DNA from 4 places in the Pseudoalteromonas sp. A41-2 genome. Region 1 is predicted to be linked to each of the others. Evidence: predicted binding sites of a transcription regulator. Region 1 holds the regulator's gene; each other region holds the start of a gene.
What was found. Region 1 encodes sigma-54, which starts transcription at its own class of promoters, with help from an activator protein. Its sites were predicted from a motif close to GTTGGCACGNNNNTNGNNT; they were not measured.
Positions count from the first base shown of each region.

Region 2: a site for sigma-54 is predicted at 2,627-2,645, ahead of IT970_RS03870 (BON domain-containing protein). Genes of this name have one in related genera too.
Region 3: a site for sigma-54 is predicted at 1,461-1,479, ahead of flgJ (flagellar assembly peptidoglycan hydrolase FlgJ). Genes of this name have one in related genera too.
Region 4: a site for sigma-54 is predicted at 1,482-1,500, ahead of IT970_RS04490 (flagellar basal body rod protein FlgF). Genes of this name have one in related genera too.

Region 1 is NZ_CP065231.1:446,015-453,605, reverse strand. Features, by position in the region: gene kdsC (3-deoxy-manno-octulosonate-8-phosphatase KdsC) at 1-414, shown strand, start outside; gene lptC (LPS export ABC transporter periplasmic protein LptC) at 411-965, shown strand; gene lptA (lipopolysaccharide transport periplasmic protein LptA) at 955-1,476, shown strand; gene lptB (LPS export ABC transporter ATP-binding protein) at 1,473-2,198, shown strand; gene IT970_RS02175 (RNA polymerase factor sigma-54) at 2,313-3,809, shown strand; gene hpf (ribosome hibernation promoting factor) at 3,836-4,123, shown strand; gene ptsN (PTS IIA-like nitrogen regulatory protein PtsN) at 4,127-4,579, shown strand; gene rapZ (RNase adapter RapZ) at 4,580-5,428, shown strand; gene IT970_RS02155 (HPr family phosphocarrier protein) at 5,438-5,710, shown strand; gene mgtE (magnesium transporter) at 5,926-7,284, shown strand; gene IT970_RS02145 (YgiQ family radical SAM protein) at 7,325-7,591, opposite strand, start outside.
Region 2 is NZ_CP065231.1:821,324-828,914, reverse strand. Features, by position in the region: gene IT970_RS03885 (hypothetical protein) at 1-415, shown strand, start outside; gene IT970_RS03880 (tRNA1(Val) (adenine(37)-N6)-methyltransferase) at 470-1,168, opposite strand; gene srmB (ATP-dependent RNA helicase SrmB) at 1,245-2,471, shown strand; gene IT970_RS03870 (BON domain-containing protein) at 2,690-3,019, shown strand; gene IT970_RS03865 (hypothetical protein) at 3,065-3,997, opposite strand; gene radA (DNA repair protein RadA) at 4,043-5,428, opposite strand; gene IT970_RS03855 (PilZ domain-containing protein) at 5,768-7,591, shown strand, end outside.
Region 3 is NZ_CP065231.1:971,221-978,811, forward strand. Features, by position in the region: gene flgH (flagellar basal body L-ring protein FlgH) at 1-284, shown strand, start outside; gene IT970_RS04505 (flagellar basal body P-ring protein FlgI) at 297-1,391, shown strand; gene flgJ (flagellar assembly peptidoglycan hydrolase FlgJ) at 1,517-2,473, shown strand; gene flgK (flagellar hook-associated protein FlgK) at 2,487-4,496, shown strand; gene flgL (flagellar hook-associated protein FlgL) at 4,499-5,731, shown strand; gene IT970_RS04525 (flagellin N-terminal helical domain-containing protein) at 6,078-7,043, shown strand; gene IT970_RS04530 (flagellin N-terminal helical domain-containing protein) at 7,470-7,591, shown strand, end outside.
Region 4 is NZ_CP065231.1:963,087-970,677, reverse strand. Features, by position in the region: gene flgG (flagellar basal-body rod protein FlgG) at 1-661, opposite strand, end outside; gene IT970_RS04490 (flagellar basal body rod protein FlgF) at 683-1,447, opposite strand; gene flgE (flagellar hook protein FlgE) at 1,597-2,940, opposite strand; gene IT970_RS04480 (flagellar hook assembly protein FlgD) at 2,991-3,674, opposite strand; gene flgC (flagellar basal body rod protein FlgC) at 3,688-4,119, opposite strand; gene flgB (flagellar basal body rod protein FlgB) at 4,122-4,532, opposite strand; gene IT970_RS04465 (CheR family methyltransferase) at 4,666-5,496, opposite strand; gene IT970_RS04460 (chemotaxis protein) at 5,518-6,450, opposite strand; gene flgA (flagellar basal body P-ring formation chaperone FlgA) at 6,593-7,297, shown strand; gene flgM (flagellar biosynthesis anti-sigma factor FlgM) at 7,377-7,591, shown strand, end outside.

The sequences.
Region 1 (7,591 bases):
AAAGCTTTCAATACAAAAGATGGATTCGGCATTAAAGCCCTTATCAATAGTGGTTTTCAGGTGGCCGTAATCACGGGACGCCATTCACAAATAGTTCAGCAGCGAATGACTAGCCTTACGGTACAACATATTTATCAGGGCCAAGAGAATAAGCTCATTGCTTATCAAGAGTTAAAAGATAAACTTAGCTTAACAGATGAGCAAATTGCCTATATTGGTGACGATGGTCCAGACTTACCGGTTATGGAAAAAGTCGGATTTGCCGTTGCTGTTAATGATGCTCATCCATTAATCAAAAAACTGGCTCATTACACCACCCTGTTACCTGGTGGCTTTGGAGCTGTGCGTGAACTAACTGATTTATTAATGCTAGAAAATGGCAAACCGCTAACTAGCGATGGAACGAGCGCATGAATATAGCCCGTATTTTACTAAGTATTGTTTTTGTTTGTAGCATGGTTTGGTTATGGTATCCGTACTTTAATCAACCGACAAACACAGTGCTCAGTGAAGACGAGATTATCGCTACACCTGATTACACCGCAATCGCATTAAAGCAAACAGCCTATGATGATCAAGGTAAAATCAGTCATAAAGTGGCCGCAGCTAAAATGGAGCTGTATCAACAGCTCGGGTTTACCTTTTTTGAGCAACCCATTTTCACCATTTACGGTGATCAGCAAGTTTGGCAAGTAAAAGCCAAAGAAGCCACGTTATATGAAAACGATCAGCTTGTATTCGAAGGGGATGTGGTTGCTAAAAACCTTACCCATAATGGCATGATCGAAGATATTAAAGCTGAGAACATTAACATCGACATTGACAAAATGACCATGTTTTCTAAGCAACCTGTCACGCTGACAGGGCCGAATTTAAAAATTACCGGTAAAGGTTTAAAAGCCGATTTAAAAGCCGAAATTGTTGAGTTAACTAACCATACACGAACCATATACTATGACCAATAAACTTAAGAAATTACTCCTGATCCCAAGCTTATTGATTGCGTTTTCTGGCGCAGCTGCTGAGCAGGCTGGCACACCAATCAGCATTAGCTCTGATCGCCAAGAAGGTCAGCTAAAAAATGGCATTGGTATCTTCGAAGATAATGTCGAGATCATACATGGTAACCGTCGTATTACAGCGGATCGACTCGAAGCACATGCAGGTGAAGTTGAAGGCACGGTTGAATTAATTATTGCCACAGGAAAGCCCGCTTACTTTGAAGAAAAACAAGCTGACGGCACTATTATGAGCGCCAGTGCTGAAGAAGTTCGATACGATGTTGCTAAACGCTTATTAACACTCGTTGGCAATGCACAAGTGACTCAAGCAGGCCAAAAAGTCAGTGCCAAGAGCATTACATACGATATGGAACAGCAACTGATAAGTGCCGAGAAAGATGAAAACTCGACCGATCGTGTACACACTATTTTAGTGCCTGTTGATAACAAAAAGAACGATGAAGGCCAGCCATGAGCACACTAAAAGCAGAGCTATTAGCTAAAAGCTATAAGGGTCGCCAAGTTGTAAAAAATGTAGGCCTTGAGGTAGAAGCTGGCAGCATTGTCGGTTTACTTGGGCCAAATGGCGCAGGTAAAACAACCACCTTTTACATGATTGTGGGATTAGTGCCCAGTGACAAAGGTAAAATAAGCATTGATGATAACGACATCACCTTATTGCCAATGCACAGCCGCGCTCGCTTAGGTATTGGCTATTTGCCACAAGAATCATCGATTTTTAGAAAACTGACTGTTTATCAAAACTTAATGGCCATTTTAGAGACCCGTAAAGATCTCAATAAACAAGGCCGCGAAGAAACACTTAACAGTTTACTTGATGAATTTAGCATTCAACACATTCGTGACAGCCAAGGTATGGCATTGTCAGGGGGTGAACGCCGTCGTGTTGAAATAGCACGTGCACTGGCCGCTGACCCTAAATTTATTTTGCTCGATGAGCCTTTTGCTGGTGTTGATCCTATTTCAGTGTTAGATATAAAGAAAATTATTGAGCACTTAAAAAATCGTGGTATTGGTGTATTAATTACTGACCACAATGTGAGAGAAACCCTTGATGTTTGTGAAAAAGCCTACATTGTTTCTCATGGGGAGCTAATTGCATCAGGTACACCTGAACATGTGTTAGCCGACCAAACTGTACGCGATGTGTATCTAGGCGAGCAATTCAGGCTTTAAATACGCCACCGACTAGAGCATCTGCTAGACTTATAACAATGACAATAAATCAAATAAATAGTTAACGGCATCGTTCTATTGTTTGATAAGACTAAAAAGGATTGTTAGGGATACATGAGGCAATCATTACAGCTGCGCATGGGCCAGCAACTTACAATGACTCCACAACTGCAACAGGCTATCCGTTTGTTGCAGCTCAGTACATTGGATCTCCAGCAAGAAATTCAAGAAGCGTTAGACTCTAACCCTTTGCTTGAAGTTGAAGAAGCAGATTATGCAGAAGAGAGTATTGGCAAGAACGAGCAGAAAGCCGAATCTGACGATACCCAACTAAGCGCGTCGGCTGACGAAGCTGCGAGCGAGTACGAGCAAGAAAGCAGTGATGCCCTCAACAAAGACACCGTAAGTGACGACTTAGCAATGGATGTTACGTGGGATGAGTACATGAGTGCTGCCCCATCAAGTTCCTCAGGTCCAATGCCTGAAGATGAATCAATTTACCAAGGCGCATCAACCGAAACTCTCCACGAATACCTAATGTGGCAGTTACAACTGACTCCATTCAGCCCAACAGACGAAGCGATTGCCGTTGCGATTGTTGAGGCAATTGATGATTCGGGTATTTTAACCGTAAGCTGCGAAGACATTGTTGAAAGCTTCAATCAAAATAACGATGAAGAAGAAATCGAACTTGATGAAGTCGAAGCTGTCTTAAAAAGAATCCAATTATTCGATCCTGTCGGTATTGGCGCACGTAGTTTACAAGAATGTTTGTGTATTCAATTACGCCAATTCGATGCTGACACCCCCTATTTAGCTGAAACTAAAATGGTGTTATCAGAACATATTGAATTATTAGCGAGTCGTGACTATCGCACTTTGATGAAAAAGACTAAGCTTAAAGAAAGTGAGCTGAAAGAAGTCATGACATTGATCCACAGCTTAAATCCAAAGCCTGCGGATACCATTGTTAGAGAAGAATCTGAATACGTGATACCCGATGTATCCGTAAAAAAAATAAAAGGCCGTTGGGTAGTTGAACTAAACCCAGACTGCATGCCGAAAATCAGAGTGAATAGCCACTATGCGGCGATGTCACGTTCTGTAAAATCAAGCAGTGATAGCCAATTTATTCGCTCTCATTTACAAGAAGCAAAATGGTTTATTAAAAGCTTAGAAAGCCGTAATGACACGTTATTAAAAGTGACTAACTGTATTGTTCAACAACAACAGGCTTTCTTTGAACATGGTCCTGAGGCCATGAAACCCATGGTATTAAATGATGTCGCAGAAATGGTCGAAATGCATGAATCAACAATTTCGCGAGTAACAACACAAAAATACATGCATACCCCGCGGGGAATTTTTGAGTTGAAATATTTCTTCTCCAGCCATGTAAGCACTGAAAATGGGGGTGAGTGTTCATCTACGGCAATTCGCGCTTTAATCAAAAAGCTAATCGCCGCAGAAAACACAGCTAAACCATTGAGTGATAGCAAAATTGCAGATATATTGGCTGAGCAAGGAATTAAAGTAGCTAGACGGACAATAGCAAAATATCGAGAGTCTCTAGCAATACCTCCGTCGAATCAGCGTAAGAGTCTGATTTAGACGTTTTACATAGAAGGAAAATGCTTATGCAACTAAATTTAACTGGTCGTCATGTAGAAATCACAGATTCATTAAGAGACTATGTAAACACCAAGTTTGCGAAACTAGAAAGGCATTTTGACCACATTAATAATGTTCATGTCATTCTAGATGTAGAAAAACTAAGCCAAAAAGCAGAAGCAACTTTACATGTAAACGGAGGCGAGTTATTTGCCTCTACTGAACACCAAGATATGTATGCAGCCATCGACTCGTTAATCGATAAACTTGATCGTCAAGTAATTAAACACAAAGAGAAATTAGCTCGACACTAAATTATGAAACTTAGTTCACTTACTAACCAGGACTGCAGCAAAGCTGCGGTCCTTTTTAATAGCAAAAAAAGAATTCTCGAATTTATCAGCGAACTGGCTCATGAGCAGCTCCCTCATTTATCTCAGCAAGATATACTCAATGCCCTATTGAACAGAGAAAAATTGGGCAGCACAGGTATTGGCCGAGGTATTGCGATTCCACATGGTCGTATGAGCGGTGCAGATCAGCCACACGCATTTGTAATTGTGAGTGAGTCACCTATAAATTTTGACGCAATTGATAATCGTCCAGTGGATATTTTTGTCGCACTCATCGTACCAGATGGTGACTGTCAACTTCATCTAAAGACCTTATCAACAATTGCTGATAGACTTAAAGACAAAGAATTTTGTAAACAGCTACGCAGTGCTAAAACAGATAGTGATCTGTTTAAAGTCATTGCATCAGAGGCATAAATGGAATTAATTATTATCAGCGGTCGCTCTGGTTCAGGTAAATCGGTCGCTTTACGAGTACTTGAAGACTTAGGCTATTACTGCGTTGATAATATTCCTGTAAACCTACTTCCTTCGTTAGTACGCAGTGTGTCAGATAATTACGACAAAATTGCTGTAAGTATCGATGTGCGTAACCTGCCGAAAGAACAGCAAGAATTTAACGATATTCTTGAGTATTTACCGGGCTTTGCAAAACCCACGTTGTTTTATTTAGATAGTGATGATCAAACACTGATCAAACGGTTCTCTGAAACTCGCCGCTTACACCCATTATCGATTGACTCGCTGCCGCTTGATTTAGCGATTAAACAAGAAAAAGTATTACTGGATGTTTTGATCACCCGTGCCGATTTTATGATTGATACGACCGATCTCAGCGTACATCAGCTTGCCGAATCTATTCGCGAAAAAATACTGGGTAAAAAAGACAAAAAGCTCATTATTACTTTTATGTCGTTTGGCTTTAAGCACGGTATTCCAAAAGAAGCTGATTACGTATTTGATGCTCGCTTTTTACCGAATCCACACTGGGAACCGGATCTAAAACCACTGACAGGCTTAGACCAACCAGTAAAAGATTACCTTGCTAGTCACAGCATAGTGCAAAAGTTTACATGGCAAATTCAAACCTTTGTACAAACATGGCTTCCTCACTTAGAGCGAAATAATCGCAGTTATTTAACCATTGCGATTGGCTGCACAGGTGGACAACATCGCTCGGTTTACTTAGCGCAAACCATTGGTGAGAGCTTTTCGAAAAGTCACGCAAACGTGAAAATACGCCACCGCGAGCAAGATACCCAATAGGCAACGACGATGCATGCTGAAGACACTTTTTTAATCCAAAATAAGCTAGGTTTACATGCACGAGCAGCCACGGTTTTGGCACAACTTGCACTGCAATTCGATGCTAAAATAACGCTTTACCAAGACGATAAAGAAGCCGAAGGCGATAGTGTATTAGCCTTAATGTTACTCGAGAGCAGCCAAGGCAAAGAAGTCCGTGTGGTGTGTGAAGGCCCCGATGCTGACGCAGCACTCAATGCAATAGGCGAATTAATTGCACAACGCTTTCATGAACAAGAATAGCATTTGCTAAGCCTTGACTGTTTACGTTAAACTTGCATTGGGTATTTAAAATTCCTGTTAAATATCCTACTTTTATATCGCTCGCTTCTCTAAAATACATTTTTCTTAGTAAATTTATCTCAGTGCGGCGATATCCCTGCAAATACTAAATTTAGCAACTATGCTGTATTTGCTGAGTCAGATTTTAAGCTATTTTTTCAGTTGTAAGGACGCCAATGCCAGAAGCCTTTGAACAAGATTACCCGCTACAACAACTAAAACAGGTGACCAAGTCACTCAATAGTGGTCAATTTGTTCAAGTGCGCGGCATGTTAGCAAAAACAGCACCGTGTGATACCGCACTCCTTTTAGAATCATCCCCACATAAAATTCGCCGTATGCTTTGGCAGCTGGTTGACCCTGATGTGCGTGGTGACGTATTAGAAGAGCTCTCAGAAGATGTACGTTTAGGCATTATTGCCCAAATGGAACCTGAGCACATTGCTGCCGCAACCGAAGACATGGACGACGATGATTTAGGTGAGGTTCTTCGTAGCCTACCTGATACAGTCTACCAAGACGTTGTCGGCGCCATGGACTCGCAAGACAGAGAAAGAGCCACCCAAGCCCTGTCTTATCAAGAGCGCTCAGCTGGTGCCTTGATGAACAGCGATACGGTAACCATTCGCCCAGACGTCACACTAGATGTTGTTTTACGCTACCTGCGTTTACGCGGCGATTTACCTGAAGGCACCGATGATTTATACGTCGTTGATAAACATAATTGCTTTTTAGGGGCATTATCTTTAACGACGTTGTTGACCAATCCCTCAGATAAAGTGGTTCGCGACCTGATGGATGAAGACTGTGAATCTATCTTAATATCGATGGATGAAAGCGACGTGGCACAATTATTCGAACGCCATAACTGGATTTCAGCCCCCGTTGTAGATGATAACGCGCACCTACTAGGGCGTATTACCATCGATGATATCGTTGACGTTATCCGTGAAGATGCCGAACATAGCTTATTAAGCTTAGCGGGTCTTGATGATGAAGAAGATACTTTTGCTCCCGTATTGAAAAGCTCGCAGCGCCGCTCTATTTGGCTAGGAGTCAACTTATTAACCGCTTTACTCGCTGCAATAGTCGCTAGTTTTTTCGAGAATACATTAGCTATCTTACCTATTCTTGCTGTACTAAATGGTATTGTTCCCTCAATGGGAGGCGTAGCAGGCAGCCAAACGCTTACACTTGTTATTCGTGGTATTGCTGTTGGCCATATAAACCAAACCAACCAACGCTTTTTATTACTCAAAGAGCTCGCTATCGGCGCGCTAAACGGGGTAATTTGGTCTATTTTAATCGCGGGTGTTGTCGCGCTGTGGCAGTGGGACTTTAAACTCGGTGCGGTGCTTGCCTTTGCTATGTTCATGAACTTAGTGGCAGCCGGTATTGCAGGGGCCAGTATTCCGCTTATTTTAAAGAGAATGAAAATTGACCCTGCATTAGCAGGCAGCGTAGTGCTTACGACGGTGACAGATATAGTGGGTATTTTTGCCTTTTTAGGCACTGCGACTTGGTTACTTATTTAAACTAAAAACGGCCCTTGTGGGCCGTTTTGCTTTTTATAATCTATGTTGCTCGTTGCTTATTTTTACCAACACGCGGTTTGGTGTTCGCCTTCTTAAATTGGCTAAAACCTGTGTGGCGGGTTAGTGCAGCTCGGCCTGTGCGCCCTTTCCCTTTAGCAGCCTTTTCATTGCGCCCTTCCTCAGGAACTAAACAATGAGGGCCTTTACCAATGAGATTCGCTTTACCCATTTTTTTAAGAGCTTCACGGATCATCGGCCAACCAGCCGGATCATGGTAACGCAAAATTGCCTTATGCAGACGACGCTG
Region 2 (7,591 bases), 380 kb from region 1:
ACGCCGTATTTCATTTTATGTAGAAGATCACAGTGAAGCGAGCAACTTCGCAGAGCAAATGTATCAAGTGGACAACGACCAGCCTTACCATTTTGTCGCCTGGCAAAGTGCAGAAAAGCTGCGTTTAACGCTCATAAAACAGACTCAAAATAACAAAGAGGGCTTTTTTGCCGTCCGCTTTCTTGCCACCGAAAACATTCGCTTAAAAATAGAGAATCAAATAGTTAGCCTATATCAAAATCAATTAAGTACGTGGTATCACACTGATGACTGCGCAGATGATATTAAAGTCTCTCGACTGAATGATGAAGGTGAGCGTGTTGATGAATCAGTTGCCATTTGTCATGCCTCATATGGACACTCTTATACATTATTAGTAAGCGAAGATGGTCTACAAGCGAGCATCAGTGAATAGCAATTACGACCGTTTAGAGTAAAGTGATGACGGACTATTAATGGCTGGTATGCGTCACATTTTCAAATAAAAGTCCTTGCAAAGCGCACTATATTCAGCACTGTACGCGCCACTGTTTGCATGAATCGTTAAATGTGTTGTCGTTAAAGGGGCTGCAACCTGACTAAATAACATTAAACTGCGACTAGGTGCTTTTTTCTCGGTTGTTTTAACTAAACACAGGTGGTTTAAATACCAGCCTTCTTGCTCTGCAATGGCAATAAATTGCTCGGCCTCAGGACAAGGCAGTATCACATTGAGCAGAGTATGTGCATGACTCAGCGCACTACACGCTTTGATTAATTCGCTAAAACTCAATCCATCGGTGTGGCGCGCCGTATTACGTGCTGCATTATCGCCTTTAAGGCTGGCATTGAAATAAGGTGGATTAGTGATAATTGCATCAAAGGGGGTTGCTGCTTTAAAAGACTGCACAGCCCCTTGATAAAGCATAATGTCAGGCCAAGGGCTATTAGCAAAATTAGCGCGAGCATCAATACACGCGTTAGCCTCTATTTCGATAGCGTTAACAACCGCCTTCGGCGCACGTTGTTTTGCCATTAAAGCAAGCAACCCGGTGCCTGTGCCAATATCAACAATTCGTGCAGCATCGCTTACATGTGCCCATGCCCCCAACAAAATCCCATCTGTTGAAACCTTCATCGCAGTGTGAGTTTGCCCTATCGAAAACTGTTTAAACACAAAACCTGACATTTTTTCACCTTTTCATTCACCAACAGCTGGATAGCGCGTATAATTAACGCCAATTGTCCTCTATTTATGTCACTCTATGCAATTTTCTGAATTTGATATCGATAACAAGCTGTTAAATGCCATTAATAAAATGGGTTTTGATACGCCAACCAGCATTCAACAACAAGCGATCCCTGAAGCATTACAAGGGCGCGATATTTTGGCATCTGCACCCACAGGTACCGGTAAAACAGCCGCGTTTTTGATCCCAGCTATTCAATACTTGCTTGATTTCCCTCGTCGTGACCCTGGTTTTGCCCGCGTACTTATTATGACTCCTACTCGCGAGCTTGCTTATCAAATCCATGAGCATTGTGAACAGCTTGCTGAGCAAACACACCTTAAAATAGGTGTCGTGACGGGCGGCATTAACTATGGAACGCACAAAGAAATTTTTGAGAACAATAACGACATTCTTATCGCGACACCTGGGCGCTTAATGGAATACCTCGAAACCGAGAATTTCCATGCTGAAAATGTCGAAATGCTTATTTTAGACGAAGCCGACCGCATGCTCGATATGGGCTTTCGTAAAGAAATGCTGCGTATTTGTGATGAAGCCAGAAATCGTCGTCAATGTTTTCTATTTTCAGCCACACTGGAAGGTGACAGTGTTGAGCTTTTCGCTGAGCGTATTTTAAATGATCCTGCGTTACTAGAAGCAGAATCGTCGCGTAAAGAAAAAGCAAAGATCCACCAGTGGGTTCACTTAGCCGACGACTACAACCATAAGCTTAAAATGTTAGTCGATATCTTAAACGGCGATGATATCCATAAAGCGATAGTGTTCGTTAAGACCCGTGAACGCCTAGAATCATTAATTGGTGCGTTAAATAACGAAGGACTGCGCGTTGCTTGGTTACGTGGTGAAATGCCACAAGATAAACGCATGAAAGCAATGGAGAACTTCCATTCTGGCCGCAATAAAATATTGGTAGCAACCGATGTGGCTGCCCGTGGTATTGACGTGGCAGATATCAGCCATGTGATTAACTTTGATATGCCTCGCACCGCAGACATATACGTTCACCGTATTGGACGTACTGGTCGTGCAGGCAAAAAAGGAATCGCGATTTCATTTATCGAAGCGCATGACGTTGCCATTTTAGGCAAAGTTGAGCGTTACATCGAACAAAAACTAAAGCGCCGAGTAATCAAAGGGATAGAGCCGCAACACAAAGAAGCAAAAATCCCTTCTAAAAAGAAAAAAGATCCAGCAAAGATCAAAGCGAAGAAAAAGGCAAAACCAAAAAAGAAAAAGTAGTGCGTGCTTAATATGCCTTGTTAATAAAAATGCCGAGCCTGTCTCGGCATTTTTATCGCTGTTATTTGCCGTGTCTTTTTTACTGAACTATGTGTAATTACTTCACATACAGTTTCTTCAAAAAAAATAAAACCTATAAAAATCAACAAACTAAAATTGGAACAGAATTTGTAATTGTTCATACAGAGTTCAATTTGTCATTATTGCGAGGGAATTGTATGAGCCGTTTCAAATTATCTGTTGTCGTAACCCTATTTAGCTGTCTTTTTTTATTGGCTTGCGCCACACAAGTCAGTGCCAACACCCATGTTTTAACAACCAGTACTTCGGCGCAACCGCGATTACAGCAAGTGGCTTTAAAGAAACTAACGAATAACCGCAATTTTAAAATTGAAAACTTACAGGTTATTGTAAATGGCGATACGATTGAATTATTAGGTTCAACGGAAACGGGGTTTCAACGTGCGCTGGCACAAAAGTTCTTAGAACACAGTCAGGGTGTCAGGCATGTAAAAAATAACCTTAAAGTGAGCAAACTAGAGAGTTGAACACTTTAAGGTTATTGCAGCTAACGCACGGCTGCGGTAAGCGGGTTATTCACCACTGGCTTTTAAATTAATAAATTTCGCAAGCTCTTCAGGCTGACCAACCAGCATCATGATTTGCTGGTTGATTTGCATCATCGACTTGCCTTCAGGTAGGCGTGCCGATAAAGACAATTTTGATAAACCACTGGCAAAGTTTTTAATCGCAGTGTCTAACTCCGCACTTACAGGAGCTTGTTGTAATTGCATTGCCACAACTTGCTCAAGGTCATCAAGTGTCATGCCTTGCGCTTTTAAGAAGCTTTCGACAACAGTTTTAAGTTCACCGTCGTCGTTGATTTCAAGCTCGATACTGCGCGGCTCTAATTGGCTCATTGCCGCCATCATTTTTGATTGTTGCTGTAGTTGTTGCTCTAAAGTGAGCTCAGCCCCATTCGCAGCATTTTGTGCTTGGCTGATTGATAAAGATGCTTCCATCAACGCCGTTGAATTTGCTAAACCAAGATTAAAACGTACATCAGCCACTTCGCTTGCCTTCACGTTAAGCGCAAACTTGCTATCACCTGACTCTTTGTTGTAATCAAGCGATGAATTCACGTTGTAACTCGTTGCGGCAAGCTTATTATTCGCACTGTCTGGAAGTTGCGATAAGAACTCATCACTAAAGCGGAAATTTGTCATCACGAAGCCCGTGTGGGGTGGGATCGCATCAACTTCGTAACCCGTCACTTCAATATTGTCGATAGTGGCAATGGTTTCATCGCCTTCAATGCTTTGCACATTTATACCAGACAACTGCATGCTACTACTGAACACACTTGCTGAAATATCGCTGTAAGTGATATCTACACCACTTTGGCTTGATAAAGCGCTTAGTTGCTTATCAACAACCTTTTTCACTTCCTGTGTTGCTGTATAGTTTGCGTAAACGACGCCACCTACAGCTGCAGCAACAACGGCTGCAATTACTAACTTTTTCATTTTATTTCCTTTGATTGGTGTTTTTTATAGTCTATCAAATTACAACTAGTTTATTAAAGACAGTAACTCATGCACTGTTTTAACAGGTGTAATTTTTGCGCCCAATCCTTCCATTGATTTATGGTAGTTACGATATGGAATAAAAATTTCAGTGAAACCATGCTGAGCGGCTTCTTTTACTCGCGGCACCCCACTGTCGATGGGCCTAACGTCACCATTTAAGCTTAATTCGCCCATAATACAGGTGGTTCTTGGCACAACAAATTCATTCAAACTACTCAACAATGCCGTAACTAATGCTAAGTCGATACAGGTTTCAGACTCATCAATTTTTAGGCCACCGACAATATTAAAAAACGTGTCATGAAAAATTTTAGTCTTGGTGTGTTTACGCAAAATCCCTGTGAGCATTTTGATACGATTCATATTTAAACCAACACACACTCGCTGCGGAAACTCAGCCTCGGTTTCTGTGGTTAAGCACTGAATCTCTAACAATAAATTACGATTACCTTTACGAATACATGTAATCGCCGATCCCGGCGATTCGGTGCTTGATCCCGATAAAAATATTTCGCTTGGGTTGTCAACACTGAGCATACCGCGCTCACACATTCTAAAAATACCGACGGTATCAATATCGCCAAAACGGTTTTTATTGGCACGTAAGGTACGAATTTGCCCATCGTTGGTATCAATATGCAGCAGCGCATCAACAATATGCACTAAGGTTTGCGGGCCTGCGATTTCGTTGTTTTTATTTACGTGAGCAATAATGAACATGGTGACGTCATTTTGCTTACAATATTGAGTGAGTGCTTGTGCTGCACTTTTAACTTGTGAAGGAGAGCCTGGGCTGCCATTAGCGGCTTCTGTCACAACCGCTTGAATTGAATCGATCACCGCAAACTTAATCTTGTTCTTATCAAGCTCTTCAATAATTGCTTCAACGCTGGTTTCTGACAGTAAATAAAGCTCATCAGGGTTATAATCTAAACGCAGTCGGTTTACACGGTTTTTAAACTGCGATAATGACTCTTCTGCCGTACAATAAAGTGACGGCATCACTTTCGACATGCGAGCAATTAAATCTGACAATAATGTCGTTTTTCCAGCCCCTGGATCGCCCGAAATAATATTTACGGAACCGGTGGTCACACCGCCACTTAATACACGGTCTAACTCACCAATGTCGGTTAAGCGTTTTTCTGCTTCGGCGGTTTCGACTTCATTAATTTTTTTTGAGCCGCCGCCAACACCGCCTGCGTAGCCTGCAACCACGGCACGGCTTGCCGCTTGTTTTGACTGTCCGGCTGAGGGCTTAAATTCTGCTAGCGTGTTCCATGCACCGCACTTACACTGTCCTTGCCAGCGCTGATAGTTCATGCCGCACTCTGTGCAGACAAATTCGATTTTTGCTGATTTTGCCATTCGGCCTTACCTATTTAGGTCGCTAATTTGTGACTAACTTGTTATTAAAAACTGACACTTAACACAATTAATGTATAGTAAGTTTATAATCACAAAAAGATAACTCGTTGTAACTAAAACCTCTTACTCCAGCTCTTTATTCAACACACTGTTAAATAAAGAACCGCTTTAGGGCATAGTTTTTGCTTACAAATAAAACTTAACAGTGCTTGCCATTTATTTGGCAAATACTTATAACAATAATTAATAAAATAAAAAAGTGACTACTGTTTGTGTTTTTACTGCGTAATTGCCGACTAGTATACCTACTTTTTTTAATAGACGTTGATGGTTTTATAAATGGCTGAAGACATTCTGCTTAAATATGAAAGCCTAGTTGAAGAGCTAAAGGCGTATTTAGGCACCCCAAAATTCGACAAACTGTTTAAATCAAAAACAGCGGGCTTAACTAAGCCTGAGCAGTTTTTGATCAAAATGGAGATGTCGCGTTTATCTCAGCCTGTTGCACGGTTTATTGATTTACGTGGGCAAGTAACGGGTCAAGTAAAACCATACGAATACGAAGGTAAACAACACTTTATGGACGATACTGCCATCGAAGTGTTTGAACAGGCTATTAAACGCCATGGCGGTTACACCCTTGCTGTCTATGAAGCGGTGATGAACACTGAAAACAACCATCGTGTCATGCAAAAGAAAGCGGCCGAACAAGCTCTTACTGAAGACGATAACGACAGTCAGTTATCAGCCAAAGTGATAAAATTTGCCTCCTACGAAAGCCGTCGTGAAGAGCGGATGAATTACTCTATCAAAATCACTGTTGAGTTTGATAAAGACAGCAAAGTAGCCGCAACAACATCTGATATCTCACTCAGTGGTGCGAAGATAAAGCTCGCGCCACGCTACAAGTTAAAAAAAGGTCAACTTATAGGCCTGCGCCTAGTCGGCCTTGAACAAGATTTTGAGTTAGGTTTAAAAAACGGAATTCAGTACGAAGTCGTCGCGATTGAAAAAGTATCACGCGAATACAATCATGTTCGCCTAAAACGCACCTTTATTGAAAACAACGAAAAGTTTGATGAGTTTTTAGAAAGCTTTATCCACGGCAATAAGCGTCGTTATAAAGTTAACCTAGACAATACGCTCGATGCGGTTGTGTCAAAAGGCTATGAACAATACTACATTCCGCGTGTGACCTCTCTTTATACCTTTTTAAGCTTACAAGGTGACAAGCTATACCCAAGCCTTGCCTTAACAACTGAAAATAATATTTTTATTCAGCGTTATTTTTGTGACGAGCGCAAGCTGTCTTGCTTATACAGTATTATTAACCAACAACGTATAGGCCACTTATTAAGCTCACCTGAGGCAGTAAAAGAAGAGTACCTGTATACTTTCACGCATGTTGTTGCTGGTAAAGTGTATTACTACTCTGCCACGCGTAGTGAGCTTGAAAGCCAGCCTCAGCTTAAAAATTTATTTTTAGGGTTTGGTAGTCAAAAAGACAGCTGGCAATGTTTTAAGTTGCAATTGATGCCAAGTCACCCTGAAGATTCGTATATTCCGTTGTCACTGCCAAGTAGTGCAGGGAAAGACATTGAAAAGTTGAACAAACCGCCCTCACCTCGCGTGCAAGGGTTGATCAAAGACGTTAAATATTTACTGATCTTAACGGCCGTTGGCACGCCCTATGAGCAGCTCTCTTATAAACAATTAACGTTTGATAAAAGCGCGGTTAATCAACTAAAACAATTTGGCCATAGCAAACATAAAACACCGCCACACCTAGAGCCCGTAGCCCTTGAGTATGTCAATTTAAGGGCGCACAAGCGCTATTTGTACAAGACAGCTATCACCATAAATCATCACGAGCAGATTATCACAGGCCATACCCGCGACTTGTCAGTTATGGGATTACAAATCGAGTGTGATAAACCTGTTGAGTTTAAAAAAGGCGACATAATTAATATTAGCTTGCCTGATTTACAAAAAATTACCAAAAAACATGATTTATCGAGCCTTGCTTACGAAGTCATGGCGATTAGTAAGTCACTCACCACGGTTAATCTAAAAGTTCACCGTATTACAGACTTACCACATATGGCGATTAAGTTCTTTACGATACTGATTGAAAACAATAAAGATAAGTTAAGGGTGTGTGAA
Region 3 (7,591 bases), 530 kb from region 1:
AATCGAACAGCTTATTTGGTGATATTTCAGTTAATGTTATGCGAGTTTTGCCGAACGGTAACTTAGTGATCCGTGGCGAAAAGTGGCTTACTTTAAATACCGGTGAAGAGTTTATTCGTCTTGAAGGTTTAGTGCGTCCCCAAGATGTGACAGCAGATAATACGGTGACTTCAAACCGAGTTGCGAATGCGCGCATTCAATACTCAGGTAAAGGTCAACTTCAAGAAGCGCAAAGTGCGGGTTGGTTAACTCGCTTCTTTAGCAGTTCTATTTTCCCATTTTAGAGGATACAAATCATGAATGGGTTTAAATACATTATTGCTCTTTGCTTAATTAGCGTACAGTTTTCTGTTCAGGCTGAGCGAGTTAAAGATGTGTCTATGGTTGAGGGTGTACGCTCAAATCAATTAGTCGGTTATGGTTTAGTGGTGGGTTTACCTGGCACGGGCGAGCAAAGTCGTTTTACAGAGCAGAGCTTTAAAGCGATGTTAAATAGCTTCGGTATCACGCTTCCTGCGAACTTAAAACCAAAGATTAAAAATGTTGCAGCCGTTGCTGTACATGCCGAGTTACCCGCGTTTAGAAAACCAGGTCAAACCATTGATATTACCGTGTCTTCAATTGGCAGTGCAGGAAGCTTACGCGGTGGTACGTTATTACAAACCTTTTTGAAAGGGGTTGATGGTAATACGTATGCCATTGCACAGGGCAGTTTGGTCGTGGGGGGCTTAGGCGCAGAAGGTGCTGATGGCAGCCGAGTGATTATAAACACTCCCACCGTTGGCCGAATTCCGAATGGGGCAACGGTTGAGCGCGCTGTTAAAAGCCCGTTTATGCAAGGTGACTACATCACCTTTAATTTGAATCGTCCAGATTTCACAACGGCAAAGCGCCTAGAGCAAACTATTAATGATTTAGTTGGGCCAAACAGTGCTCAAGCAATTGATGCAGCGTCTGTACGTGTCATTGCACCGCGCGATGCATCGCAGCGCGTATCGTATTTATCAACGCTTGAAAACTTAGAGTTCACACCGGCTGATACTGCGGCAAAAATTATTGTCAATTCACGTACGGGCACCATTGTTATTGGTAAAAACGTAAAATTACAGCCAGCTGCAATTACCCACGGTGGATTAACCGTGACCATTGCTGAGCAGCAAAACGTATCGCAGCCGAATGCACTGAGCGAAGGCGAGACGGTGGTGACAAACCAAAGTATTATCGATGTTAATGAAGATGATTCTCGCGCTTTTGTGTTTAATCCAGGTATTAGCCTTGATGATTTAGTGAGAGCGATAAACGAAGTTGGTGCCGCCCCTGGTGACTTAATGGCTATCCTTGAAGCGTTGAAAGAGGCGGGAGCCATAAACGGGCAACTTGTTATTATATAATCAATTAAAAACGCGCTGAGCTCAGCGCGTTTTTTCATTTTTACCTTCCCTCAATCTGATAAACCCTCTTTTGGCGTAATTATTGCATTTGATTATGCATTATTAATTATTGTGTCAAAAAGCTGATGGATACGAATCATCTCGACAAGCAAAACTTTTTTGATTTAGGCAACTTAGACTCATTGCGTCAAAGTGCTCTAAAAAGTGATGCCTCTAGCGATGCGTCAAAAGAGGCGCTGAAAAAAGCGGCGGCACAATTTGAATCTATCTTTACGCAAATGCTGCTTAAAAGCATGCGTAAGGCTAATGAAGCATTTGAAGATAAAGACAGCCCATTTAACTCGAGTGGCGTAAAGTTCTTTGAAGAAATGCATGATCAACAGCTTTCAGTTGAGTTGTCTTCTAACGGCTCATTGGGTTTGGCTGATCTTATTGTGCAGCAGCTATCGCCCGACGGTAAGAAATTTACTCCTGGTTCCGTGTTAAGAACAACCGCGGAGTTTGATAGCGATAAGCGTGTTCGCGGTAATCAAGAAGCTAAGCCAGAAACACACTCAATGGCTGAAGTTGCCACTGATGAGCAATCAGAAAACCGCTTTGAAGATGCTGAGTCTTTCATTAGCTCTGTTTGGGAGCACGCAAAAAATGCGGCTGAAAAAATTGGTTTAAACCCTGCTGTGATGGTTGCTCAAGCTGCGCTTGAGACGGGCTGGGGTAAGCATATTATTAGTAAAGCGGATGGCACCAGTAGTAATAACCTTTTTAACATTAAATCTGATAAGAGCTGGCAAGGTGACAAAGCAAGTAAAGTTACGCTTGAGTTTGAGCAAGGTGTGCCTGTTAAAAAGCATGCAAGCTTCCGTTCTTATCAGTCAATTAAAGACAGTGTGAATGATTTTGTGGATTTCTTAAATGAAAACCCACGTTATCAAGACGCACTAAAAAACACCGCAGAACCTGCAGCCTTTTTAGATTCGTTACAAAAAGCAGGTTATGCAACTGATCCAAATTATGCCAACAAAATTAAGCAGGTATTGAAGCGTGTTGAGCTTCAAAGCGTCGCTGCTTCATTGGTACGTTAAGGAGTAAGTCCTCATGTCATTCAGCTTATATGACATAGCAAATTCAGGTGTAAGAGCGAATTCTGAGCTTTTACAAACGACCAGTAAAAACATAGCCAATGTAAATACAGCGGGTTATGTTCGTGAGCGCACTGAGTTCAGCACCATGATCGACAACCAAGTTGGTCGGGGTGAAACGTATCGTTTACTCAATGAGTTTGCTCAAAAACAGCTAAATCGTGACACGTCAAATAAAGCATTTTTTGATCAGTTTGTAACAGAAGCAAGCCGAGTCGATAGCTTGTTTTCTGAAGAGTCGAATAGCTTATCAACCAGCATTAACTCGTTTTTTAATAATGTTCAAGAAAGCTTAAATCAGCCTTCATCGACGGTGGCGCGTTCGCTGGTTATGACAGATGCACAAAACCTGATTGATCAAATGGACAGGCTTTCAAGCATCGTGGTTGACCAGCAGACTGTTGTGAACGAGCAATTAGAAATTTTCTCGGATGAAGCAAATAACTTGATCCAAAGTATTAGCGAATTGAACTCTAAAATTGCCGCGGTGCATGGGACTGATCGTGAATCAGCGTCTAGCGGACTGTACAACGAGCGCGACAAAGCAATTCGTGACTTATCAGAACTCATTGATGTAGAAACTCTCAACGGTAATAACGGTGAGAAACAAGTCTATTTGGGATCTGGTCAAGCATTAGTGATGGAAAGCGGTACATTTAACCTGTTTTCATTTACTGGCGATCCCGATCCTAGCTTTAGAGAGCTACATTTAGATGTTAATGGTGGCAAAGCCGTGCCGCTTGAGGTTGATGTAAGTAAACTTAAAGGCAAAATAGGCGGCTTACTGTCATTTCGTGATGACATTTTAGTGCCAGCCCAGAATCAATTAGGCCAAATGGGCTTAGCCCTTGCTGATGCCTTTAATCAGCAAAACCGTCTTGGTATGGACGCAAATGGTGAAATTGGTGGTGATATTTTTGCCATTCCAACGGTGAATGGTTTTGGTTATCAAGCTAATACTGGTTCATCGACCATGACGGCAACACTTGAACCTGGTAAGGGCAGTGAGTTGCCTGCCAGTGATTTTATAGTTACTTACACCAGCGCATCGACAGTTGAAATTCAGGCAATCGATAATAAAGGTGAACCGGTAGGCACCGCATCAACAGCAAATGTGGTTGGCGGTGTGATTGATTCATCAACGATCACCGGTGGCGAAGCCTTCGGTTTACAGCTAAATGTGTCTGGTACTGCAAACGCAGGCGATCAATTTCAAATTAAATTAAATTCACAGGCAGCAACAAGCTTAGAATTGGCAACAGAGCGTCCAGAAGATTTAGCGCTGGCATCACCCATTCGCACCGCAAATGATATTAATAATAACAGCGACGCGAGTATTTCAGCTGGAACTGTATCAGATATTGCCAATTCAAGTGGAATTGCGGTTGGTCCACCACCGAGCTTAGCAAACGGTGATATTACCCTAGTAAAAACCGCCAATGCTAACGAATATCAAATTACCGACGGCAATGGCACCAGTACTTTTACGATTACGCCACCTGCAGAAAATATTCTTGCGCAAGCGGGAGCACCTTACGATACTTACGGGTTTGATTTTAATATCGAAGGTACACCTGCAATAGGTGATACGTTTACTGTTGAGTTCAATGAGGGTGGTTTCGATGATAACCGTAATGGTTTATTACTTGCCGACCTACAAAATGGTGAGTTAGTGCGTCAAAACGTTGAAGCGAGTAGCACGGCTGATAATCATCAAACATTTAATCAGGCTTATTCGGGGATCGTAACCGATATTGGTGTTATCACTAGTCAAGCGCAAACGAACGGCGCAGCATTTAATGCGCTCGCAGAGCAGTCTGAAGCGTGGTACGAATCTCTGTCAGGTGTAAACCTCGATGAAGAAGCTGCCAATTTACTGCGGTTCCAACAATCGTATGCGGCATCAGCACAAGTACTTGCAACAGCGCGTACTATTTTTGATACCTTATTAAGTGCGGCGAGGTAATTATGCGTATTTCAAATAACATGATGTATAAGAATAACCTTAACTCTATTCTTAACAGTCAACAAAATGTCAGTAAAGCACAAGAGCAAGTCAATACGCAAAAGCGCGTATTAACAGCCGCAGATGATCCTTCTGCTACAGCACGTGCATTGCTTTACAGTGACCGCATTCAGGGTAACGAGCAGTACAGCAAAAACATTACAATGCTAACGAGTCGATTAACCACAGAAGAAAGTGTACTGCAGAATATTAAAGGTGCACTTGAATCTGCCTATACCTTATCAATCCAAGCAGGTAATGGCGCTTATAGTGATATTGACCGCGAAGGCATTGCTGAAGAAGTAAAAGCACTGCAAAGTACCGTGCTTGATTTAATGAATGCGAAAACAGAAGACGGTAAGTATATTTTTTCTGGTTATCAAGATAATACCCCTGCTTATTCTTATGATAGTACATCGGGTAGTTATCAATATGGTGGCGACCAAGGCCAACATAAGATAAAGGTCGCAGAAGGTGTTGAAATAAAATCAAGTGACAATGGCTATGATACTTTTGAAAAAGTCGATGCACGTTTAAATGTGGTGTCGAACGATGGTACAGTTTCAGGCGGCATAACCAGTTCTAAAATATATGTCACTGAGCAAGCTGAGTTTGATAAATTTCACAAAGCCAATTACAACGCAGATCCGACGGCAGCAGCCAATGCGAATACCCTGAGCTTTATTACCACAACTGGCACCCCAAATACTTTTGTGGTCGAGCTTGGCGGAACCGCTATTGACAGTGGTAGTTTTGAAAACGGTAAAATAATCTACCAAGGTATGGAAATTTCTGTTGAGCCAGTTGCTAATGGGCAGATTGACGTTCAATTAGAAGCCCCACAAAAAGAAAACGCCCTCAATACTTTAAATAGCTTAATTGCGGGGCTCACCAATCCTGATTTAACTCAGGATGAGTTTGACCAAGTATTGGCTGATGCAATAGTGCAATTAGAGAATGCTAAAAATAAGGTGTCGTTGGTTCAAGCTGGCCTGGGTGGCAGGTTAAATACGGCAGAAAAAATAGAGCAATCAAATAGTGATTTAGATATTAGCAATAAAGCAGCGAAAGCAGAGCTTGTTGAGCTTGATATGGCAGAAGCTATCACTGAACTCACTAAACAAGAAACGGCGCTGCAAGCATCACAAGCGACTTTTGGTCGTTTAGCAAACCTTTCGTTATTTGATTATTTATAATTTCCCCCAAGCTAAGCTCATTTTTTGAGCTTAGCTTTTAAAAACCACTTTTAAAATATCCCTTTCTACGTCATTTAAGTATTCGTTTTTATTTCTTTAGACTTAATGTCACCCAATTTTTTACTGCTTGTTTGCTGTGGTTTAATTTTAAACAGTAAAAAGTTGATGTTTTTTACTGTTTAAATTCATAGTATTAGAAATATTTTTAAATTTTTTATAAAAATAGCTAAAGGATTTTTTGAGCGGACCGATAACTTAATTAACCAAGCAGCGTAGCAAATAACCGCTACCGCTTAATTAGAGTAAGTTTGAGAGTAAATGATAAGTTTACTTCGGGAGAAATATCATGGCACTTTATGTAAATACAAATGTTAGTTCATTAAACGCTCAAAGACAATTAATGAATTCAGGTAACTCACTTGATACTTCGTTTAAACGTTTATCATCAGGTTTTCGTATCAACAGCGCAGCTGATGATGCAGCAGGTCTACAAATTTCTGACCGTTTAACATCACAGATTAATGGTCTAAACCAAGGTAATCGTAACGCGAATGATGGTATCTCTCTAGCGCAAACAGCTGAAGGTGCGCTTGACGAAGTAACATCAATGTTCCAACGAATTCGTACTTTGGCGCAACAAGCATCAAACGGTTCAAACACAGATGAAGACCGTTTGGCTATTCAAGAAGAAATTCGTTCACTATCTTCTGAGGTTAATCGTGTTGCTGCTGATACAACGTTTGGTGGTCAAAACCTACTAGATGGTAGCTACGAAGCAAACTTCCAAGTGGGTGCTGATGCGGTGCAAACTATCGGTTTTAGTATGCAAAATGTAGGCGGAACTGCTAACACAATGTCTGCAAACGGCGGTTTCACATTATCAGGTATCGCAGGTATTGCATCTGCAATTTCAGGTAGCGTGCTTGCTTCAAGTGTTGCAGGTGTGAGTGATGCAGGTGGTACGGCAGCTGCTTCAACATACACTTATTCAGGTGTATTTACTGAGACAGGTATTAGTGTATCTACTCAAGGTAATGCGCAAGCTGTGTTAGCAGGTATGGATGCAATGATTGCGGTCGTAGATAAGAAGCGTGCGGAATTGGGTGCTGTACAAAACCGTTTTCAGTCAACAATTCGTAACCAATCGAATATCTCTGAAAACCTAAGCGCTGCACAGTCTCGCATTAAAGATACAGACTTTGCTCAAGAGACAGCTAACTTAACGAAGATGCAAATCTTACAACAAGCTAGCCAAACAATCTTAAGCCAAGCAAATCAACGTCCACAAGCGGCATTAAGTCTTCTAGGTTAATAGTTAGCTTAAAGAATATGAAGTCAAAATATTGACTTAAAGAAAAAGCGCCTTTGTCTAATGGGGTATTAACAAAGGCGCCAAGATAGGATTATAAAGCGGAGGCGCTCAAAATCCTGACAGTAGTGTTCTAACATTTGTAAGAACATAAATTACTAAGCACAGATTATGCCATAGTTTGTGTTGATTTAACCCACTCTTAAACTTATCTCTTTATAAGGCTCCTTTGGAGCCTTTTTTCGTTCTCTTTATTATCTTTTTAAATAATTGGCCTACTAATTGCTCTACTTATCTCAAGTTAACTAACTAACCCGCAAAGTGGCAGTTTTTTGCCCCAGGCGACTTAGGTTTGCCGCTGTAACGAGTCACTTTGTCAAAATCACTTTTGAAGTGACTAAACTTTGACAGATAAGAAGAGAGTTTATTATGGCTTTATATGTAAATACTAATGTTAGTGCGTTAAACGCACAAAGACAATTGGACAGAACAGGTACTGATTTAGATACTTCATTTAAACGTCTATCTTCAGGCTTACGTATTAATAGTGC
Region 4 (7,591 bases), 520 kb from region 1:
CAAGTGAACCTTGTACAACAGTTCCTAAACCATCAATACCGGGATTACCTTGCACAGGAGCCCCACTTACAGCCGTTTCGGTGTAAAGGTTTTGACCCATAGGCTCAAGGCCAGATGGATTGATGAAATCACTGATAGTTAGCTGACCAATAACAACATTGTCAGCTTGGCCTGAGATACGCACCGACACTTCACCATCTTGTGATACCGTAATTGATTGTGCATCGTCTGGCACATTCATCTCTGGTTGCACAGGAAAACCGGCTCCCGCGGTAACAATGCGGCCATCTTCATCGGTGGTAAATTGACCATTACGCGAATAAGCGATATTGCCATCTGGGAGTAAGACCTCAAAAAAGCCCGGTCCTGAAATCATCCAATCCAATGAATTTTCAGTGGTAAGCATGTTACCTTGTGAAAAGTTCTTTTGGTTAGCAACCACTTTCGCACCCGCGCCTAACATCAAACCTGATGGCATTTCAGTGTCTTGTGAGGAACGACCACCTGGCTGATTAATATTTTGATACAGTAAATCTTCAAATACGGCGCGGCTTTTTTTGTAACCGACCGTGCTGGCATTCGCGAGATTATTTGAGATCACCGAAATATCGGTTTGTTGGGCGTCAAGCCCGGTTTTACTGATCCACAATGCAGGATTCATAACTCTACCCTCTCAGTCATCTTAAACAATGCGTAACAGCTGATCTTGACGTTCATCAATTTCTTCCGCTGTTTTCATCAATTTAACTTGTAATTCAAATTGGCGTTGATTGCTGATCATATCGACCATTTCATGTACGGGGTTAACGTTGGACATTTCAAGGGTGCCCGAAAGCACTTTTACATTATTTGAAATGTCGCAAAACCCACATAAATCATTTACCAACATGTCTGGCTTTGGCCTAAATAAGCCATCATTGCCTTTTTCTAGTTGATTGTTATCGGCTTCGATTACCTTTAAACGATCAACCACTTCTAAAAAGTTTGCAGGTGCCCCTTGTGGACGCACCTGAATTGACCCATCAGAACTAAATTCAATCTTCTCGATTGGTAAAGGCAAAATAATGGGGCCACCTTCGCCAATAACTTGACGACCATGACTGGTCATCAATGCGCCATCGGGAGTAATATTCAGCGTGCCTGTTTTGGTATAGGCTTCATTGCCCGATGCATCTTGTACGCTTAACCAACCCCGATCACTCATGGCAATATCAAGTTCTCGGCCTGTTTCAACAAAACCACCCGACTCCATGTTAGAACCTGGGCGCTCTTGCATTGCGAATACACGCGATGGCAAGCCTTCGCCAAATGCTTGCATTGAGCGTGCTTGTGCAAAATCAGCTTTAAAGCCAGTGGTGTTTGCATTTGCTAAGTTGTTTGCCTTTAATTCAAGGCCACGCAAGCTTTGCTTTGCACCAGACATGGCAATGTAGACCATTTTGTCCATAACATTGACTCACTAAAAATACGATAACTATGAAATGCAATAAAAGTGCCAAAGTAAAATTGACGCGGAAATAAGAAAAGGAAAATAAAAAAAGGCTGCCAATAGAGGGGGCAGCCTTTCGTGTCGGATTAAGCTTAGAGCCGCTAAAATTAACGGATCTGTAAGATATTTTGTTGTAATGTTGAGTTAACTTCTAAGGCACGTGAGTTCGCCTGGAAATTACGCTGTGCGCTGATAAGGTCAACCAGCTCATTCGTTAAGTTAACGTTTGATTGCTCAAGTGCTGATGAGTTAATTGAACCCAATGTGCCTGAGTTGGGCTCACCCGCAATAGGCTCGCCCGAGGTTAGGCTTTTCTTCCAAGAAGTGTCACCTGCTTGTTGTAAGCCTTGAGAGTTTGAAAAGCGCACCATAGCCACTTGGCCTAAGAATGAAGTATCGCCATTGCTGTATGAAGCAACTACTTTTCCATCTGCACCAATATCAATGCCCGCTAAACGACCGACTGTCGCACCATCTTGCTCAAGTGCTTTTACTTCAAAGTTACTAGCGTATTGCGTAGGCACTTTATTAGCGGTGCCTGCTTCATCACGCCAATTAACCGTGATTTCATTCGGGAACTGTGCGCCATTACCAAGTAGTGTCGATAAACCTGTCGAAGCATCTGAAGGCAAAATAATGTCATCAAATGTGGTTTCTGGAGCGGTTACGTTCGGTAAACCCGCCGCCGTGAACTCAAGTGTATCAATTGGCGTGTGTGCACCTGTGCCCGTTGCAGCACCTGAAGCATCAAACGCTTGACCATCCATTGTGGCGTACACTTCCCACGTATTTGGCGTTGCTGTAGGGTCTTGCTTTACAAAAAATAACTGTACAACATGCGGCTCACCTAATGAGTCATAAACAGTTGTTGAAGTAGACGAGTTATAGCTCGTGCTATCAGTTGGATCAAAGGTTGTCGTTGTTGGCGTATCGACACGTGCGTCTAAATTCATTGAGCTGTAGATATTACTCGTATGACGAGGCGAACCTGAAGCATCAGGAATTTGAATCGGTGAAGTAGTACTTAAACTTACCGACGTCGTATTACCCGTTGATGGGTCAACAGGGAAACCTTGCAAGTAGTTACCATTGGCATCAACAACAAAGTTATCTGCATTTAATTTAAATGCACCCGCACGCGTATATGTAAAGTCTTGTGATGCGATGTCATCACTCATCGCAAAATAACCTTCCCCTGTGATTGCTAAATCAAGTGAGTTATTTGTGAATGATAACGACCCTTGGTGAAACTGTTGTGCAACCGTTGCTGTTTTAACACCGTCGCCGTTTTTTGTTTTACCAGAACTAAATACTGACGATGCGTACACATCAGCAAACTCAGCACGCGACTCTTTAAAGCCCGTTGTGTTTACGTTGGCAATATTATTTGCCGTTACGTCTAAATCTTTTTGTGCGGCTGCTAAACCTGTTAATGCAATATTGAAGCTCATAACTCACCTCTAACCTATCTCTTAGCCTAAGCTAACCCAAACCTTTTTAATTATGCGATTTCAGCTATATCAGTTAGCCTAACCGCACCCTCTTTTGTATTTACGATAATGCCGCTGCTGCCATTAATATTGACACTTTCAATGTTCTTAAAGGTTGCCAGAGGCATGCTGCTGTAGTCTCCATTTACGAAGCCTTCAGCGCTAATATTGTATTCGCCTTCAGGAAGAACATTGCCCTCACCATCTTTACCATCCCACTCGAAACGGTGAGCACCGGCAGATTTCGATCCTAAATCAATAGTGCGAACTAATTGTCCCGTCGAATCAGTGATTCTTAACGTAAGAGATTCAACAGTTGTTTCTGCCACAACGGAACCTTTAGCTAAATTTTCGCCATCAAAGTCAATAGTCTCTGACTCAAGCAATGCTTGCTTACCCACTAACGTTGACGCTTGTAATGCCGAATTTGATGTCATGGATGCAGTGAGTGACTCAAATTTTGTGTTTAAATTTGAAATACCTTCTGCCATGGTAAAGTTCGTCATTTGCGCAATCATTTGATCGTTATCAGCAGGATTGCTCGGATCTTGAAACGACAACTGCTGCGTTAACAACGAAAAGAAATCTTCTTGAGACAGTGTATTACTGTCTTCTTTTGCTGTTGGCGTGTTTGTCTCATTCCAACGCAAGCTATCCATATAGGATGATGATGCAGAGCTGATGTCGTTACTCATAACTTATCCTCGATTACCGTTGTCCTAACAACAGTGTTTTACTTAACATTTGCTTAGCTGCATCAGCAACTTGCACATTTGTTTGGTAAGAGCGAGAGGCAGAAATCATATTAGCCATTTCTTCTACAACGTTGACATTTGGTTTATAGATATACCCATTTTCATCCGCGCTGGGGTGATTCGGGTTGTATTCTATTTGTAGCGGCTTATCGCTCTCTACAATGCCTAATACTTTAACGCCAACAGAAGAGCCCTGCGGATTACTTTGCGATGCTGACGCTTTTGTAAGTTCAGCAGCAAACACAGGATGGCGCGCTCGGTATGTCTGGTCTTGGCTTGAGCTAATTGTATTTGCATTCGAAATATTACTTGCTGTGGTATTTAAGCGAACATTTTGTGCGCTCATACCCGTGCCCGAAATATCAAAAACATTATATAAACTCATGATTAAGCTCCTTGACTACCGAGGGCTTTTTTAAGGCCTTTAATTTTACTACTCATAAATTGCAGGCTTGCCTGATACTCTAATGAGTTTTGTACATACAAGTTTCGTTCCACTTGTATATCAACAGAGTTACCATCACCTGTATCTGCTTGATTTGGCGTACGAAACATTTCTGAATTACCAACAAATCGACTGCCACCGGCAAGGTGTTTCTCATCCGTTCTTACCATGCTATTGCCGCCGTGCTGGTTGCTTTTTGCCGCTTTTAATGCGGATGCAAAATCGACATCTTTCGCTTTATAGCCCGGCGTATCAGCATTAGCGATATTTGTCGCTAATAACTCAGCGCGTTGTGAACGGATCAACATGGCATGAGGATGCACACCGAATGCTTTATCAAAACTGATAGCCATAACCATCTCCAAAAATTTGACTCTCCTTAGCTAATGCAAAAGGTAAGCCAAAAATTAAGCATGATTATTTTATAATTAAGGTGTTGATATATAATGAAATTAGCAACCTAAGAACTAGGTTGCTAAGGAAAGATTACTTTTTCTGGTAGATGATACCCGGATTACATCGCACCATATCAAAACTGTCACTAAGGCCAGCCATTGACTCTGAAGCGCCTAAAAACAGGTACCCTTTTGGATTAAGTGCTTGCGCAAATTGCGCGATAATTTTTGCTTTTACTTCGGGTGCAAAGTAGATCAATACATTACGGCAAAAAATAATATCAAATTTACCCATCAAGGCATACGAATCCAATAAGTTTAAATGCCTAAAACTGACCATTTTCTTTATTGGATCAACTACTTGAGCCATACCGTTACCACTGTCTTTAAAAAACTTTTGACGTCTTTCAACAGACAGGCCACGTGCCAAAGCCAGTGAGTCATATTCTGCGTTTTTGCACATATCAAGCATAGTATTAGAAATATCTGTGCCGATAATTTGTGCGCCCATTTTTAAAACGCCAGGTTGCTTAGATTGAAACTCAGCAACCGACATGGCAATAGAATACGGTTCTTGACCTGATGAACTTGCCGCTGACCAAATTTTAATTGGACGACGCAATTCTTTGAATTCAGGGAAAAGTTTAGTTTTAAGCAATTCAAATGGGTATTGATCACGAAACCACAAAGTTTCGTTTGTTGTCATTGCATCAACCACTGCGGCACGAAGCTGCCTCTCGTGAGGACTCAAGGTTTTACTTACCAACTGTGACAATGACTCAACATTAAAACGCGCCATCAATGGCGCCAAGCGACTTTTCACTAAATAAAGTTTGTTATCGCCTAGTACAATGCCACATTGTTGCTCTAAAAAAGAGCGGAACTGATCGTATTCGCTTTGTTGTAAGTGCTTATTTTCCAAAGTAATACCACCTATAAATAATTAATCACAATGAACCCACTTTTTAACGGCAGTCGCTAATTCGTCTGGGTTAAATTTTGCAATAAAATCATCGGCACCCACTTTTTCTATCATCGCTTGATTAAAAACACCACTGAGTGATGTATGCAAGATTACATGCAAAGGTGATAATTTTGGATCGGCCTTAATTTCTGCGGTTAAGGTGTAGCCATCCATTTCTGGCATTTCAACGTCTGAAATTAACAAGCCAACTCGCTCAGTAATATTATTTACACAATCAAGTTCTGCTATTTCACGTAAGCGTATTAAAGCTTCTTTACCATTTTTAGCGAGTTCAGTTTGTACACCGAGAGGTTCTAACGCACGTTTTACCTGATTACGCGCAACGGCCGAGTCATCAGCAATAAAAACGATTCGCTCCCCTAAATCTTTTTGGATTTCTCCCTCACCAATCACATCCGCACTTACTTCAGTGTTAACAGGGCAAATTTCGTTAAGGATCTTCTCGACGTCTAAGATTTCTACCAGTTCGTTTTCTATTTCAGTGACCGCGGTTAAATAAGAGTAACGCCCTGCACCTGAAGGTGGCGGCATAATTTTTTCCCAGTTCATATTAACGATGCGCTCTACGCCACCGACTAAGAACCCTTGCACTGAACGATTGTATTCCGCAATGATAATAAAACTATCTTTGATATTTTCAATGGCAGGACCGCCAACAGCCATTGATAAATCGATAACAGAAATGGTTTGACCACGAATGTGTGCAACACCACGAATATAAGCATTCGATTTTGGCATGTTTGTAAGCGGTGGACATTGTAGAACCTCTCTTACTTTAAACACGTTAATACCAAAGCGTTGTCGCCCTCTGAGTTTGAATAATAGTAATTCAAGGCGGTTTTGCCCAACCAACTGTGTACGCTGGTTTACTGAGTCTAAAATGCCTGCCATTTCAATCTCCTAAAGATAAACAACCAGAGCCGGAACAATAATTGCTTACTTTGTGTTAAAGCTACATAAGGTTACGAAGCGTCTGTTTTTTGACGCAAAATATTTATACCTTGTTTTCAACAATAAGCATAGTCGAAACAATATGAGTTTGTTAAAAAAAAGCCGAAGATACAGTGTTTTTTATTTTCTTTCTAGCTTGTTATTTGCCACGCATCTACAAGCTGAAGTGTATAATAACGAGCAACTTCAACAAATCGCTATTGATTTTGTCAGCGAGCAGATCCCCGATCTCGATACGGCACCGCAAGTAAGTGCATTACCACTTGATAGCCGTATTCCAGAAAGATTGTGTGAATCGCCATTAAATAAAACATTACCGACAGAACCTCCTTTTAATCGGCAGGTTACCGTACAACTTAAATGCGATGACATAAATAGTTGGACTCAATATGTGCATGTTCGCATTATTGAGCTGGAACCCGTTGTTGTCGTAACAACCAATTTAGCACGCGGTGAAGTAATTAGAGCAGAGCATTTGCGCTTAGAGATGAAACCTAAGCAGTTTGTAAGAACGCAATATGTTCAAGAAAAATCAATGCTTGTCGGCAGTCGTAGCAAGCGCAATATTCGCAGTGGTGTGCCTATTGTAATGAGCCATGTTTGCATGGTGTGTAAAGGCGACAATGTGACTATTTATGCTTCACTGCGTGGCTTGAGGATCAAAACAACAGGTATTGCGCTTGAAGATGGCACATTAGACGAATTAGTACGTGTAAAAAACAAAAAATCAGGTAAAGTATTAAATGCACGTGTGGATGGTGTTGAGTCTGTGCAAGTGAATATTTAATTTTTTATATTTATGCTAAAGTATCCGCTGTGCCCGCCGATATATAGGCATATGTTGGGTAATGTATAGGTCAAAAATTATGGTAAGCAATGTCAATAATGGTCAACAACAAACTTCTGTGTTGACGAATACCAAGCAAAAAAATCTTGATTTACAAAAAGATAACGCTAACGCGGCAGCGGCAAAATCGACAGCGCCAAAAGCAAGTGCAGATTCGGTAAGCTTAACGCCTCAGGCTAAACAACTTAAATCTTTACAAGATAAAGCTGAACAGTCGTCTGGCTTTGATAGCAA